2 regions of the Aeromonas sp. Marseille-Q7275 genome follow, and region 2 is predicted to be linked to the other one. Evidence: riboswitches for the same ligand, from Rfam matches in the RefSeq annotation. Region 2 holds a riboswitch; the other holds the start of a gene.

Region 1 (7,038 bases), on a different contig from region 2:
CGCTTTTGTTGCGAGAGATCCACCCCGAAGTCAAACCCGGTTGGCACATGAACAAGCAGCACTGGAACACGGTGACCCTGAGCGAGAATCTGGACGCCGAGCTCTGGCAGGGCTGGATTGAACACTCCTACCAGCGGGTGGTGGCGGGCCTGCCCAAGGCCAAGCGGCCGCAGGCGCCGACCTCCCATTCCAAACCATGAGCCTTCCCATGTCTGACTCCCCTGCTCCGCACTCCCTAAACCCTGACCTCTATCGCGTCGTTCCTCTGGATGAGCGCCATATCCCGGCCCTGCTCGCCTTGTTCGAGCAGTCGGTGCGCCGCATGGGCCCGGAGCACTACAGCCCGGCGCAGGTGGAGCAATGGGCGCTGGGCGCCCGTCATCCGGGTCTCGCCAGCCAGTTGCGCGAGCACCACGGCTGGATCATCGAGCAGGAGGGCATCCCCCTTGGCTTTGTCACCCTGAGCGATGACGGCCACCTCAGCCTGCTCTATGTGAGCGCGGATCATCCGCGCCAGGGGCTCGGCGGCCTGCTGCTGGCGCAGGCACTGCAGGCGGCCAGCCAGCTGGGCCTGCCCAGCCTGACCACAGAGGCCAGTGCCTTCAGCCTCGCGCTCTTTCTGCGCCACGGCTTCGAGCAGGCCGGATTGGAAACCGTGGAGCGCGGCGGGGTCAGTTTTGTCCGCCATCGCCTCTACTGCCGCTTGCCAAGCGGGGGCCAGCCACTAAAATACCCCCCATTTCCCCAAAGCGATGAATGAAGGCAGCCATCATGGTGGTAGAGAGCGACGGTTATATTGCGCTTATCGAGTATCTGGTAGAGAGTCTGGGCCTGTTCGAGAGCCAGCAGCAGGGCACGGGCACCCAGACCATAGAGGATCTGGTGAGCAACCGGGTGGCAGGCAACCTCATGGCCATCTGCGAGCAGAACCCCCAGCTCGACCCCAAGGTGCGTTTCATGATCATGCAGGAGGCCGACGCCGTGGTGGCCGATCTGGAGGAGGTGCTCTCCGCCGTCTGGCTGCGGGCGCCCACCCCGGCCCAGCACGCCTTCCTCGATGAGTTCATCGATCTCATCAAGAACCTGTTCGACAGCACCATCGGCTAGTCCCCTCCCCCGCGGCCGCACGGCCCGCCAAAGATCTGCAATGAAAAGGGCCGCCTCAAAGGGCAGCCCTGCTTGCTATCACTTCCGATTCATCGCGCTTGTCAGTTGAATGAATATCGAGGCAAGAAATGTGTCTGGTCTTGGCTGCCGTCCATGGTAGCTACCCAGTTAGTCTGCCGAGGTTCGGCTAAGTTCCCGGCCAGGGCGCTTTTTTTAATATTTCTTTCAAAAAATCGAAACAGGGGCCTAATGGCCCCTGTTTTATCCAGGCTGCGCCTCAGCGGTTCAGGCTGGGGGGCAGGCAGACGCCAATGCCCCCCAGTCCGCAATAGCCTTCCGGGTTCTTCTCCAGATATTGCTGATGGTAATCCTCGGCGTAGTAGAAGGGCGCCAGCGGCAGGATCCGGGTGGTGATGGCGCGGGCATCGCCGCTCGCCATCATGGCCTGCTGGTAGGCCGCCAGGCTCTGCTGGGCGATGGCCTCCTGGGCTTCATCCCCATAGAAGATCACCGAGCGGTACTGGGTGCCGATGTCGCCGCCCTGGCGCATGCCCTGGGCCGGATCGTGTTGCTCCCAGAACAGCTTGAGCAGCTCGCCATAGCTGATGACCTTAGGGTCAAACACCACCTGCACCGTCTCCGCATGGCCGGTCAGGCCGCTGCACACCTCCTTGTAGGTGGGGTTGGGCGTCAGGCCCCCCTGATAACCGGCGGCGGTGGAATAGACGCCGGGCTGCTGCCAGAACAGGCGCTCCACACCCCAGAAACAACCCATGCCAAACCAGGCCAGCTCCATCCCCTCGGGCCAGGGGCCCTGGGTCGGGTGGCCGTTGACGGCATGCTGCTGGCCGATCGCCAGCGCTTCCCGTCGTCCCGGCAGGGCCTCTGCCGGTGAAATAATCTGCTCCATATGCCCTGTCCTTGAATAAAATCCCGCGCGACGCGGCTGACGAAAAGGAACCCCGAAGATAACAGGTTATGAGCCCGGATCAACCAGGGCGGTCCCTTCAGCGGGCTGACCGCCTTCCGGCTCGCCCGGGCGCAGGGCGCCTGCGGCTGGTCAAAATGGCGGCACAAAACACCAAAACCAATATTTAGTCTTGATTTGTGAATTTATTTTCATATATTGAGCAAATTGCTGCTTTTTTATGGAACGAAACACGTGCGTGAACGCGAACCCAGCCTGGTCCATGCCTTTCGGCAATCCACCCCCTATGTCAACGTGCACCGGGGTGCCACCTTCGTGCTGATGATGGGCGGGGAAGCCATCTGCCACCCCAACTTTGCCAACATCGTGAGCGACATCGCCCTGCTGCAGACGCTGGGGATCCGCCTGGTGCTGGTGTTCGGCTCGCGTCCGCAAAACGACGAGGCGCTGGCCCGCGCTGGCATCCAGGCCCAGTACCACAGACGGATCCGGGTCACCGATGACGAGAGCTTCGCCATCATCAAGCAGGTGTGCGGCGGTCTGCAATACGACATCACGGCCCAGCTCTCCATGGGGCTGGCCAACACCCCCATGCAGGGGGCGCGCATCAGCGTGGTGAGCGGCAACTTCGTCACCGCCCAGCCGCTCGGGGTGGAAGATGGTATCGACTACTGCCACAGCGGCCGGGTGCGGCGCATCGACGTGGAGGGGATCACCCGCCAGCTGGATCAGCATGGGCTGGTGCTCATCTCCCCCATCGGCTGCTCGGTCACCGGCGAGAGCTTCAACCTGAGCTCGGAAGAGGTGGCGCGCCGGGTGGCGGTGGATCTCAAGGCGGACAAGCTCATCTGCTTCAGCAGCACCCAGGGGGTGATGAACAGGCAGGGCGTGGCCATCTCCGAGCTCTTCCCCGAGCAGGCCGAGGAGCTGCTGGTGGAGCTGGAGCAGGCGGGCGAGGAGATGTCCGGCACCGCCCGCTACCTGCGCGCGGCCATCGCCTCCTGCCGGGGCGGCGTGCCGCGCTCCCACCTGGTGAGCTATCAGGATGACGGAGCCATGCTGCAGGAGCTGTTCAGCCGCGAGGGGCTCGGCACCCAGATAGTGCGCGAAAGCGCCGAGCGGGCGCGGGCCGCCACCATAGAGGACATCGGCGGCATCCTGGATCTGATCCGGCCGCTGGAGGAGGAAGGCATACTGGTGCGCCGCTCCCGGGAGCAGCTGGAGATGGAGATAGACAAGTTCACCATCATAGAGCGCGACGGCCTCATCATCGGCTGCGCGGCGCTCTACTGCTTCATGGAAGAGGCCATGGCCGAGATGGCCTGCGTCGCCATCCATCCCGAGTACCGCAACTCCAACCGGGGGGATCAGCTGGTAGCCAAGGTGGCCGAGCGGGCCAAGCGGCTCGGCATCCGCCGCCTGTTCGTGCTCACTACCCGCTCCATCCACTGGTTCCGGGAGCGGGGCTTCGATCCCCTGGAGGTGGAAGATCTGCCGGTGGCGCGCCAGCGCCTCTACAACTGGCAGCGCCGCTCCAAGGTTTTGTCCAAGACCATTTCGTAACTGATTGATCTTGTGCCTGGTTGTTGCCAATTGTGTACTTTTTTACAAACTCGATTGACAGTGCAATCCAGAGCAGGGTATTTCTACATGCACGCCACCTTCCGAGGTGGCACCAGAAGAGGAGCGCTGCCCAGGCAGCCCAAGGGAGGACACCAGAGTCCGGTGAACTTGGGTCAGGGGGAGCAGCGCCGAGACGAGTGAGGCAACTGGATACCTCAACGTCGGCTGCGGGGGCTGAATCCCCCGGGTTGTCATCGGTCGTGTGCATCCCACAGGCATCCAGCAGGATCCTTGTGGGATGGGCACCGCGGATGGAGTGCTTCTGGCCGGGATCCTTCGCTATTCCTGCCATTTTCTGCCTCCTCCTCTCTTTTGCCCGATGAAACCGGATTTTCACCTTGAGACAGGAGTATGCAATGAACCCGATCAACGTCGCCAAGTTTGGCGGAACCAGTGTCGCCGATGCCGCGGCCATGAACCATTGCGCCGACGTGGTGCTGGCCAATCCGGCGACCCGGGTGGTGGTACTGAGCGCCAGCGCCGGGGTCACCAACCTGCTGGTGAGCCTGGCCCAGGGTGAACTGGACGAAGCCGGGCAGGATGCCCAGCTCGACAAGCTGACCGGGATCCAGCAGGCCATACTGACGGCGCTCGGCAACCCGAGCGAGGTGAGCGCTCTCATCCACGCCCAGCTTGGCGACATTCGCACCATGGCCCGCCAGGCCTGCCAGCACACCGATGCCGAACTGGCCGACCGCCTCATCGCCTGCGGCGAGCTGATGTCCACCCGCCTCTTCACCGAGCTGCTGCACCAGCGGGGCATCAAGGCCCAGTGGCAGGACGCGCGCCAGCTGCTGCGCACCGACAGCCGCTTTGGCAAGGCGACCGTGGATCTGGCCGCCACCCGCACCCTCTGCCAAGCCACGCTAGGCCCGCTGCTCGGTGACAGCCTCATCATCACCCAGGGCTTCATCGGCGCCGACGCCGATGGCCGCACCACCACCCTGGGCCGGGGCGGCTCCGACTACAGCGCGGCCCTGCTCGCCGAGGCGCTGGACGCCGGCAGTATCGAGATCTGGACCGACGTGCCCGGCATCTACACCACGGATCCGCGCCTGGTCACCCGGGCCCGCCCCATCCCGGAAATCAGCTTCGTGGAGGCGGCCGAGATGGCCACCTTCGGCGCCAAGGTGCTGCACCCGGCCACCCTGCAACCCGCCCTGCGCCAGGACATTCCGGTGTTCGTCGGCTCCGCCAGGGATCCCGCGGCCGGTGGCACCTGGATCCGCGCCAGCACCGGCAGCAACCCGCTGTTTCGCGCCGTGGCCCTGCGCCGCCAGCAGGTGCTGGTCACCCTGCACAGCCTCAACATGTTCCACGCCTACGGCTTTTTGGCCGAGGTGTTCGGCATCCTGGCCCGTCACCGCATCTCGGTGGATCTCATCACCACCTCCGAGGTGAGCGTCTCCCTGACCCTGGATCACACCGGCAGCCAGAGCAACGGCGAGCCCATCCTGGGCGACAAGGTGCTGGCGGAGCTCGGCCAGCTGTGCAAGGTGGAGGTGGAGACCGACTTCGCCCTGGTGGCCCTCATCGGCAACCGCATGAGCGAGGCCGCCGGGGTGGGCAGCCGGGTGTTCGACGCCATTCGCGAGCACAACATCCGGATGATCTGCTACGGCGCCAGCGCCCACAACCTCTGCTTCCTGGTCAAGGAGAGCGAGGCGGGCCACATCGTCAACCGCCTCCATCAGGAGTTGCTCGACTGAGCCTGACAAAACCTTGCCAGCCCTTCTCCCCGCGAGGGAGAAGGGTTGGCATCAGGGTAAGCCCATGGCGACCCTATACCAACGAAGAGGGGCGCCGATGCGCCCCTCTCGTCATGCTGTCGTCCCCATGTCAGCGCGCGGGCTGGCGGGTCCGGGTCGGCAATAGGTTGGCCCGGATCTGCTCGCGCAGCCCCCCCAGCCGCTGCAGCAGCGCCGCCTGGCTGAGCCCGGCCTCGTCAAACCCCAGGTTATCGGCCAGCGCCGGGAAGTGATCCCGCACCGCCAGCTCCAGCCAGTCGAGGCGGCGCAGGGTCATGGGGCCGCAGCTCTTGCCGCTGAGATCGTCCTGGATGTCGAGCCGATGGCTGCGATACATGTCGCGCCACCAGTTGGCGGCGAGCGCCTGCTCGCTTGCCAGCGCCGCGCTCCACTCCCCCACCAACCCCTGCATCCGGGCCAGCACGGGGGCGCTGGCCCCCTCCCGGCTCAGGTACTGCAACTCCCCCTTCGCCCAGGCGAGGCAGAGCGTGCGCCAGTGGCGAAACAGCGGCAGGGGATCGCTCTGCTCCAGCCAGAGCCCGGACAGGGTGCGGGTCTCCAGCCGCTCAGGCACATGAAACTCCGGATCGGTGAGGCCGTTGGAGTTGAACTCGTGGAGGGGATCGAAGGGCCACATGTAGCCAAAGTCGAACACCGAGATCTGCTGGCCGTCGTCGAGCAGGTTGCCCGGGCTCGGATCCCAGTCAAACCAGCCCCAGCGGGCCAGCTCCGCCTCCACCGCCAGCATCTGTGCCAGGTTGCGCTCATTGAGCCTGCGCACCGGCTCTCCCCTCAGCCAGGGGGAGACCAGCACCCCGGCGCGGGCGGAGCCGAAGCTGGTGCAGACCACGTTGGAGAGGATGGTGGGGTGCAGCTCCCGCAGGCTCTCTATCTCCCGGCGCCGCTCCAGCTCGGTGAGAAAGGCGGTCTTGCCGTCGACGTTGGCCACCAGGGAGTCTGGCCGGCAGCGCTTCAGGCACCAGTGGTGCCCCTCCACCTTGAGGTGGAACACCTCGGCGGTGAGCCCCTGACCATAGACCTTGACGACGTCCGGGTGATCCTCGGTCAGCCTGATCAACTGGGCCAGGGGCAGGGGGCAGTCCCGCTCACGCCCGATCCGGATCTCGTCCCCGTTCTCCAGCATCTGGAGCAATCTTGCCTGACGTGCCGCAACCTTGGGATTCATGCATGTACCTCCAACCGTTACTGAGAGACTAAACAGCGCCCCCCTCCCAGACCAGCGGCAAAGCCCCATGATGACGCTTTCATCACAGAATCAGTGCCCCTCCCGGATCGGGATCACAATTTGCACGCCCAGGCTGTCACCCAGGATTCATCCCGTCGTCATTAAATTGACATCAAGGAACAAGCCCCTCACCATCGGGTCAAAATAGATGCAGCGTTGCTGCCCTGCCCGCTCCAAGGATGAGCCCCTATGAATGCCCCCGTCTGTGGTCACAGCCCCTCCCTCTCCCGGTCTCTGGCCGGGTGGTTGTTCGGCCTGCTGATCGCCCTGCTGTTGCTGACCCTGGCCCTGCCGCTGCTCAATCCCGCCGGCTGGCTCGGGAAGGCACAACCGCTGATCCTGGGGCCCGCCGATCAGCCCATCGCCACCCTCACCCGCCACAGCCT
Region 2 (7,038 bases):
TTAACCGCAGGGGTCAGGGCTTGACGGTCTGCACACCCAGGCCGATGGGGAAGAGGCCGAGCAGCAGGCCGGCGGCCGAGCCGATGAGATGCGACTCTATGTGCACCCTGGCGCCAATGAGGGCAGAGACAGGGCTCTCGCCCGCACTGTAAAAATCCAGCCCGAGCTTGATGACGATGCCAAGCAGCATGAGCCAGCCCGAGTAGCGACGATAGCGGATATCCTGCATGGCCCCCCACACGAACACGCCGTGCAGCAGGCCGGAGAGCCCCATGTACCATTGGGTCTGCGGGCACCACCACCAGATCCCGAGCCCAACGGCCGTCCCCAGCAGCAGGAGCAGCACGGGCAGGCGCCAGCCCGTCAGGTATTCGCGAAACAGGCTGTAGAGCACCGCAAGCCCGCTCAGGTTGAGCAACAGGTGCCATCCGTTGGTGTGGGCCAGATTGCCTGTTATGATGCGCCACCCTTCGCCCTGGGCGATCAGGTCGCGATCGAAGGAGAGCTGGTGGTTCGGTACGGTGAAGAAGAGCAAGGCAGTGACGAGCGAAAGCGTGATGACCCAGAGCAGACCCGATTTTTCTGACAACATGAAACAACCCAACGACAGAGAGAGCCGATACTGTACACGCTGTGCCCGAGCCCTCAAAGCCTGCCTGTGTGAATATATCCGGCAGGTGCCCCACCTCGCACCGCTCCATATCCTGCAGCACCCCAACGAGGTCGCCCACCCCAAGGGAACGGCCGCCCTGTTGGCCGCCTCCCTCAGCCATGCCCGCATTCACGTGGGGGAGAGCTTCGCCGATGCCGACTGGCTCAATGCCCTGCTCGCCGACCCCAAGGTGCAGTGCTATCTGCTGTGGCCCGATGATGAGGCCCTGACCCTGGCGCAGGTGCGTGAGGGCCGTGAGCAAGCCAAAGAGGTGCACTTCATCCTGCTCGATGGCACCTGGCGCAAGGCCTATCGCATGTTGCACAGCAACCCGGCCCTGTTGGGGTTGCCGAGGATCACCCTCGGCGCCATGGCGGGGCAATATTCCATTCGCAAGAAGCCGTTTCCCGAGGCGCTGTCGACCCTGGAGGCGGGCTACCATCTGTTATCCCAGTGGGAAGGGGAGCCCGAGCGCTTCGCCCCGCTGATGAACCTCTTTACCGAGTTGAACCGGCAGTGGCATGACTTTGCCCAAGGTCGCCGTGCCTGAATCTGAATTGCAAACAGGAGTGATGAACGTGAAAAAAGCCGTCGTGGTATTCAGTGGTGGTCAGGACAGTACCACCTGTCTGGTGCAGGCCCTAGCCCTCTATGATGAAGTGCACGCCATCACCTTCGACTATGGCCAGCGTCATCGGGAGGAGATCGAGACCGCTCGCCGTCTGGCCGGGCAGCTCGGGATTGCCGCCCACAAGGTGATGGATGTGACCATGCTGGGTGAGCTGGCCGTCTCGGCCCTGACCCGTGACGACATCCCGGTCAGCGGTGAGTTGCAGGACAACGGCCTGCCCAACACCTTCGTGCCGGGTCGCAACATACTGTTTCTGACCCTGGCGGCCATCTATGCCTATCAGGTCGGTGCCGACACCCTGATCACCGGGGTGTGCGAGACCGACTTCTCCGGTTATCCCGATTGCCGCGACGACTTCGTCAAGGCCCTCAATCAGGCTGTGTCGCTGGGGCTGGATCGCGCCATTCGCTTCGAGACCCCTCTGATGTGGCTCGACAAGGCGGAAACCTGGGCCCTGGCGGATCACTATGGCCACCTCGAGACGGTGCGCCAGCAGACGCTCACCTGCTACAACGGCATCCAGGGGGATGGCTGTGGCACTTGCCCTGCCTGCGAGCTGCGCAGCCGCGGCCTGCAGCGCTATCTGGACGACAAGGCGGGCATCATGACCAGCTTGCGCGAGAAAACCGGATTGTGATCCTGCCTCTTTCGCGGGTTTGGGGTATAATCCGCGCCTTTTGCAGCAAGCCGTGACCGAGATGCACTACCCAATCAACGAGATCTTCCAGACCATCCAGGGGGAGGGCGTCTTTACCGGCGTACCCGCCATCTTCGTTCGCCTGCAAGGCTGCCCCGTGGGCTGCCCCTGGTGCGATACCCGCCATACCTGGGTGGTGGATCCTGCCCGTGAGGTGGGCAGCCGCGAGGTGCTCGACCGATCCAACGAGTCCGACGGCTGGAGCAAGATGAGCACGGGCGAGATCCTGGGGAGCTTCGAGACCCTGGGTTACCGGGCGCGTCATGTGGTGTTGACCGGTGGCGAGCCCTGTCTCTACGATCTACACGAACTCTCGTCGGCCCTGCTGGCGGCGGGATATCAGGTGCAGATCGAAACCAGTGGTACCAGCGAGATCCTGACCCACGCGCAGACCTGGGTCACCGTCTCCCCCAAGATCGGCATGAAGGGGGGCTTGCCTGTGCTGGTATCGGCTCTGGAGCGGGCCAACGAGATCAAGCATCCGGTGGCCACCGAGCGCCACATCGAGGAGCTCGATGCCCTGCTGGAAACCGCCAGCCTGCGTCCCGACGTGGTGATCGCATTGCAGCCCATCAGCCAGAAGCCCAGAGCCACCGAGCTGGCCATGGCGACCTGCATCGCCCGTAATTGGCGGCTCTCCATCCAGACCCATAAATATCTGAATATCGATTGATATGGACAGACTCTCCGATGAGCGGGTATTGCTCACCCTGGCGGGCAAGATGCCCTACGGTAAATATCAGGGGCGACGCATCATAGATATTCCAGAGCCCTATCTGGTATGGATGGCGCGCAGCGGTTTTCCGGCTGGTGCGCTGGGCCAAACCCTGGCACTGGCGTACGAGATAAAACTCAATGGATTGGAGTCCATGATTATTCCCATTATTAACAGGATGTCAGAATGAGAATATATACCCGGCAAGGGGACAAGGGCCTCACGCGGCTGGCTGATGGCTCCTCCCTTGCAAAAGATGACCGGCGGGTCGAGACCTATGGCGCCATTGACGAGCTCAATTCCCAGATAGGTCTGCTGATGGCAGAAATACCCGAGAATGAGCCGGCATTATTGGCTCAACTCATATTGCTGCAGCAGGAGCTATTTGATTTGGGTGGGGAGCTGGCGTTTTCCAGCGAGGCGCAAAATGCCTCCCTGTGGCAGGTCAATGAGGCCTGGACGGCGCGGCTGGAGCAACAGATTGATGCTTACAGCGCCCAGTTGCCGGTATTGCGCAATTTCATTCTGCCGAGCGGTTCGCGGGCGGCGGCGCAGGCCCATGTGGTGCGCACCCTGACCCGTCGCTGCGAGCGGCTGCTGCTCGGCCTGAGCCGGGAAGAGCAGGTGAACCCGGCGATCCTGCCCTATCTGAATCGGCTAAGTGACTGGTTTTTCACGGTGGCCAGATACTTGCTGGTCTCTGCCGGTACCCCGGAAGTGCTCTGGGTCAAGGCGGCAGACAGGCGCTGAGGCGCCCGGCATGGAAACAATAAAAAACCTCGCATGGCGAGGTTTTTTATTGGGCGGGGCTGTGCTTCAGATCAGATGGCAAAGTCTTCCACGGATTTGCCTTCGGCCACGGCCTTGGCAATGGCGGAGGGCATGCGGCCCTGGCCGGTCCAGGTTTTTTCCACGCCATTGTCCAGATAACGATATTTGGCGGGGCGGGGGGCGCGTTTGCCTTTGCTGGCCTTGGTGCTTTCGGTGGCAACTGTGCCCACCAATTCGGCAGGATCTATCCCTGCGGCTTTCAACATTTCGGCGTATTCGGCAATTTTCTTCTGATGTTCTTCACGGGCCTGGCGTTCGGCAGATTCATCCTGCTGGCGCTCGGCGACCACCTCGGACAATTTCTGCAGTCCCTCTTCCAGTTGCTCCAGAGACAAATCGCGGCAGGCTGCGCGCAGACTACGGATATTCAGCAGAATTTTCAGAAATTCGTTCATATTGGCTACCACGCGAGCAGAAATATTAATGGGAAGGGCTGGTTTTTCGATAATTTATAGGGGGGATTGGCACCAAGTCAAGCCTGCCAAAATAATTAATTAGGCAGATAAATAAAGTCCGGTAATTATTCACACCGCCCGCTTTATTCTCTTTGCAGGAGTTTCATTTCCGAATGAGTGCCGAGTAGATGAAAATATCGACCATGTCGTATTTTATGAACCATTTGACTACCATTTTTCCGCTTTTCGCCACACAAGCCTTGAAATTTAATCAAAAAACTTGCTATCACCCGGTGGCTCGATAAAATGTGCCGCGAATACCTTTAAGTAGAGGCGCGCTGCCTATGAGTAACCGAGCGGAGGGTGATGCCTGCGATGCTCGATGAAAGGAGTCGGCGCCGAAGTGACCAGGCCATCATACCGGGTTGCTGGTTCTGCATCGAACAGGTGCAGGACTGCCATAGTCATCCACTATGGAGCGCTACCTGAAGGGGCTGAGGAGTATGCCCGCCCTGGGTTTTGTTTCTTTGATCCTCTCGGTAGATCTCCACCTGTTGTCTTTAGGTGCAAAGAGATCATGGACATCGTTCATTACGCCGACTCCGGTTGGTCCGTCGTTCCCCCCCTGTTGGCCGTCGCCCTTGCGATCATCACCCGCCGCGTCCTGGTGTCGCTGGGGGTGGGCATAGTCGCAGGCAGTCTGCTGCTCAACCAGTTCTCCCCCCTCGAATCCCTGCATTACATGCTGAACACCGTGCTCAAGATCTTCTGGGTCGACGGTGCGCTCAACCGGGACAACGTCAACATGATCCTGTTCATGTTGCTGCTGGGGGGCCTCATCAGCCTGATGAGCGTCTCCGGGGCGACCCGGGCCTTCGCCGAGTGGGCCGCGCGCCGCGCCAAGACCCGCAAGGGGGCCAAGGCCCTCACCGGCATGATGGTGTTCGCCTTCTTCATCGACGACTTCTTCCACAGCCTGTCGGTGGGGGCCATCTGCCGCCCGGTCACCGATCGCTTCCAGATCTCCCGCGCCAAGCTGGCCTATCTGCTGGACTCCACCGCGGCGCCGGTCTGCGTGCTGATGCCCATCTCCTCCTGGGGCGCCTACATCATCGCCCTGGTGGGCGGCATCATGGCGGCCCATGGTCTGACCGATCAGAGCCCCATCTCCGCCTTCGTCGAGATGATCCCGATGAACCTCTATGCGGTCTTCACCCTGATCATGGTGCTGGTGGTGATCGCCTTCCAGCTCGACATCGGCGCCATGCGTCAACACGAGCAGTGGGCGCTGGAGGGCAAGCTGTGGGATGAGTCCAAGGGCCGTCCCATCGGCCTGGACATGGAGTCTCCCGAGGAGAGCAATGGCGGCATGATCGACATGGTGCTGCCGATCCTGACCCTGACCCTGGCCACCGTCTATTTCATGATAGATTCCGGCGCCGCCGTGCTGGCCGACAAAGGCCTGCCGTTCAGCGTGCTCGGCTCATTCGAGAACACCAACGTCGGCTCCTCTCTGGTCTATGGCGCCCTGTGCAGCCTGGTGGTCTCCATCGGTCTGGCCATGCGCCTCAAGCTGGGTGCCAGCAACTGGATGAAGGCGGCCCCCCAGGGGATCATGGCCATGCTGCCCGCCATCAACATCCTGCTGTTTGCCTGGACCATAGGCGCCGTGGTGCGCGACGTGGAGACCGGCAAGTACCTGGCTTCCATGGCCAATGGCAACCTGCCGATCGAGGTGTTGCCGGCTGTGGTCTTTATCCTCTCCTGCGCCATGGCCTTTGCCACCGGCACCAGCTGGGGTACCTTCGGCATCATGCTGCCGCTGGCCGGCGACATGGCGGCCGCCAGCGACATCAGCCTGATGCTGCCGATGCTGGCCGCCGTGCTGGCGGGCTCCGTGTTCGGTGATCACAGCTCACCCATCTCCAGCACCAGCATATTGTCGGCCACCGGCGCCGGCTGCCATCACATCGATCACGTGATGACCCAGCTGCCCTATGCGCTCGCCATCGCCTTCGGTGCCGCGCTCGGTTACCTGGTGATGGGGCTGATGCACTCGGTGCTGGCTGGCTTCACTGTCAGCGCGCTCTGGTTCCTGATCTTCTCCGGTTATCATTTGCGCAAGGCTCGGATGCACCGCGCCCTGGCCGTCGCATAAAGAGAACAAGGGGCCCACGGGCCCCTTGGTTTTGGCAGGGGCTTTGGTTAGCATGCCCCCCATCAATCCCGTTTCGGAACCCCATCATGGCTTCACTGCACTACAAATTCGCCACCATGAACTCGGGCAAGTCGACCCAGCTCATCCAGGCTCACTTCAACTATCTGGAGCGTGGCATGGTTCCGCTGGCCATGACCCCCGCCATCGATGACCGCTTCGGTCCGGGGATCATCAGCGCCAGGGTCGGGCTGGAGCTGAAGGTGGAGGTCTTCAGCGACAGCTGCGATCTGTTCGAGATGGTCAAGGCGCGCCATGCAAATCGCCATATCGATGTGTTCATCGTCGACGAGGCGCAGTTCCTGACCCGGGAGCAGGTGTATCAGCTCGCCCGCATCGTCGATGAGCAGGACATACCGGTGATCGCCTACGGCCTCAAGACCGATTTTCGCGGCGAGCTGTTCCCCGGCTCCTACCACCTGCTCTGCCTGGCGGACAAGTTCGAGGAGCTCAAAAGCATCTGCTGGTGCGGCAACAAGGCGCACATGAACTCTCGCGTCAACGAGGCAGGGCAGGTGATGCGCGACGGCGAGCAGGTGGAGATAGGGGGGAACGATCGCTATGTGTCGCTCTGCCGCAAGCACTATCTGGAAGGACGGGCTTACAGGTAAGCCACAGCATGGATAAGGGCGCCTCGTGGGCGCCCTTTTTTGTCGACGAAGGGTTCAGTCTATCTCTATGTCCACCGGCGCTATGATGGGGTCGGCCACCGGCAGGCGGTGGAACAGCTGGCGAAAATGCTGCTGTACCCGGCCTATGTCCACCAGGGACATGCCGGAGGCGAAGCCGAACCAGACATAGAGGCCGGTGAGATCGCGAAACATGGGGGGCAGGTAGCGGGGGGCGTCGATGAGCCCCTCCAGATAGTGCTGATAGAGCACGGGGATGTCGTCCAGGGTCAC

The links. Region 2 has a riboswitch for lysine ahead of ACWPWQ_RS09550 (Na+/H+ antiporter NhaC family protein). Riboswitches for the same ligand answer to the same signal wherever they lie in the genome.
Region 1: another riboswitch for lysine. It lies ahead of lysC (lysine-sensitive aspartokinase 3); the one in region 2 lies ahead of ACWPWQ_RS09550 (Na+/H+ antiporter NhaC family protein).

Annotation. Positions count from the first base shown of each region.
Region 1 covers NZ_CBCPLW010000006.1:1,283-8,320, reverse strand. The annotation lists gene ACWPWQ_RS07385 (MmcQ/YjbR family DNA-binding protein) at 1-200, shown strand, start outside; gene ACWPWQ_RS07380 (GNAT family N-acetyltransferase) at 209-760, shown strand; gene ACWPWQ_RS07375 (DUF3802 family protein) at 772-1,107, shown strand; gene msrA (peptide-methionine (S)-S-oxide reductase MsrA) at 1,385-2,017, opposite strand; gene argA (amino-acid N-acetyltransferase) at 2,270-3,598, shown strand; lysine riboswitch at 3,707-3,928, shown strand; gene lysC (lysine-sensitive aspartokinase 3) at 4,015-5,367, shown strand; gene ACWPWQ_RS07355 (hypothetical protein) at 5,498-6,592, opposite strand; partial or broken gene ACWPWQ_RS07350 (LTA synthase family protein) at 6,842-7,038, shown strand, end outside.
Region 2 covers NZ_CBCPLW010000008.1:95,663-102,700, reverse strand. The annotation lists gene rrtA (rhombosortase) at 14-592, opposite strand; gene ACWPWQ_RS09580 (tRNA-uridine aminocarboxypropyltransferase) at 558-1,202, shown strand; gene queC (7-cyano-7-deazaguanine synthase QueC) at 1,231-1,920, shown strand; gene queE (7-carboxy-7-deazaguanine synthase QueE) at 1,982-2,653, shown strand; gene ACWPWQ_RS09565 (DUF3820 family protein) at 2,655-2,885, shown strand; gene ACWPWQ_RS09560 (cob(I)yrinic acid a,c-diamide adenosyltransferase) at 2,882-3,445, shown strand; gene ACWPWQ_RS09555 (H-NS family histone-like protein) at 3,517-3,921, opposite strand; lysine riboswitch at 4,242-4,413, shown strand; gene ACWPWQ_RS09550 (Na+/H+ antiporter NhaC family protein) at 4,499-6,079, shown strand; gene ACWPWQ_RS09545 (thymidine kinase) at 6,166-6,747, shown strand; gene ACWPWQ_RS09540 (flavohemoglobin expression-modulating QEGLA motif protein) at 6,802-7,038, opposite strand, start outside.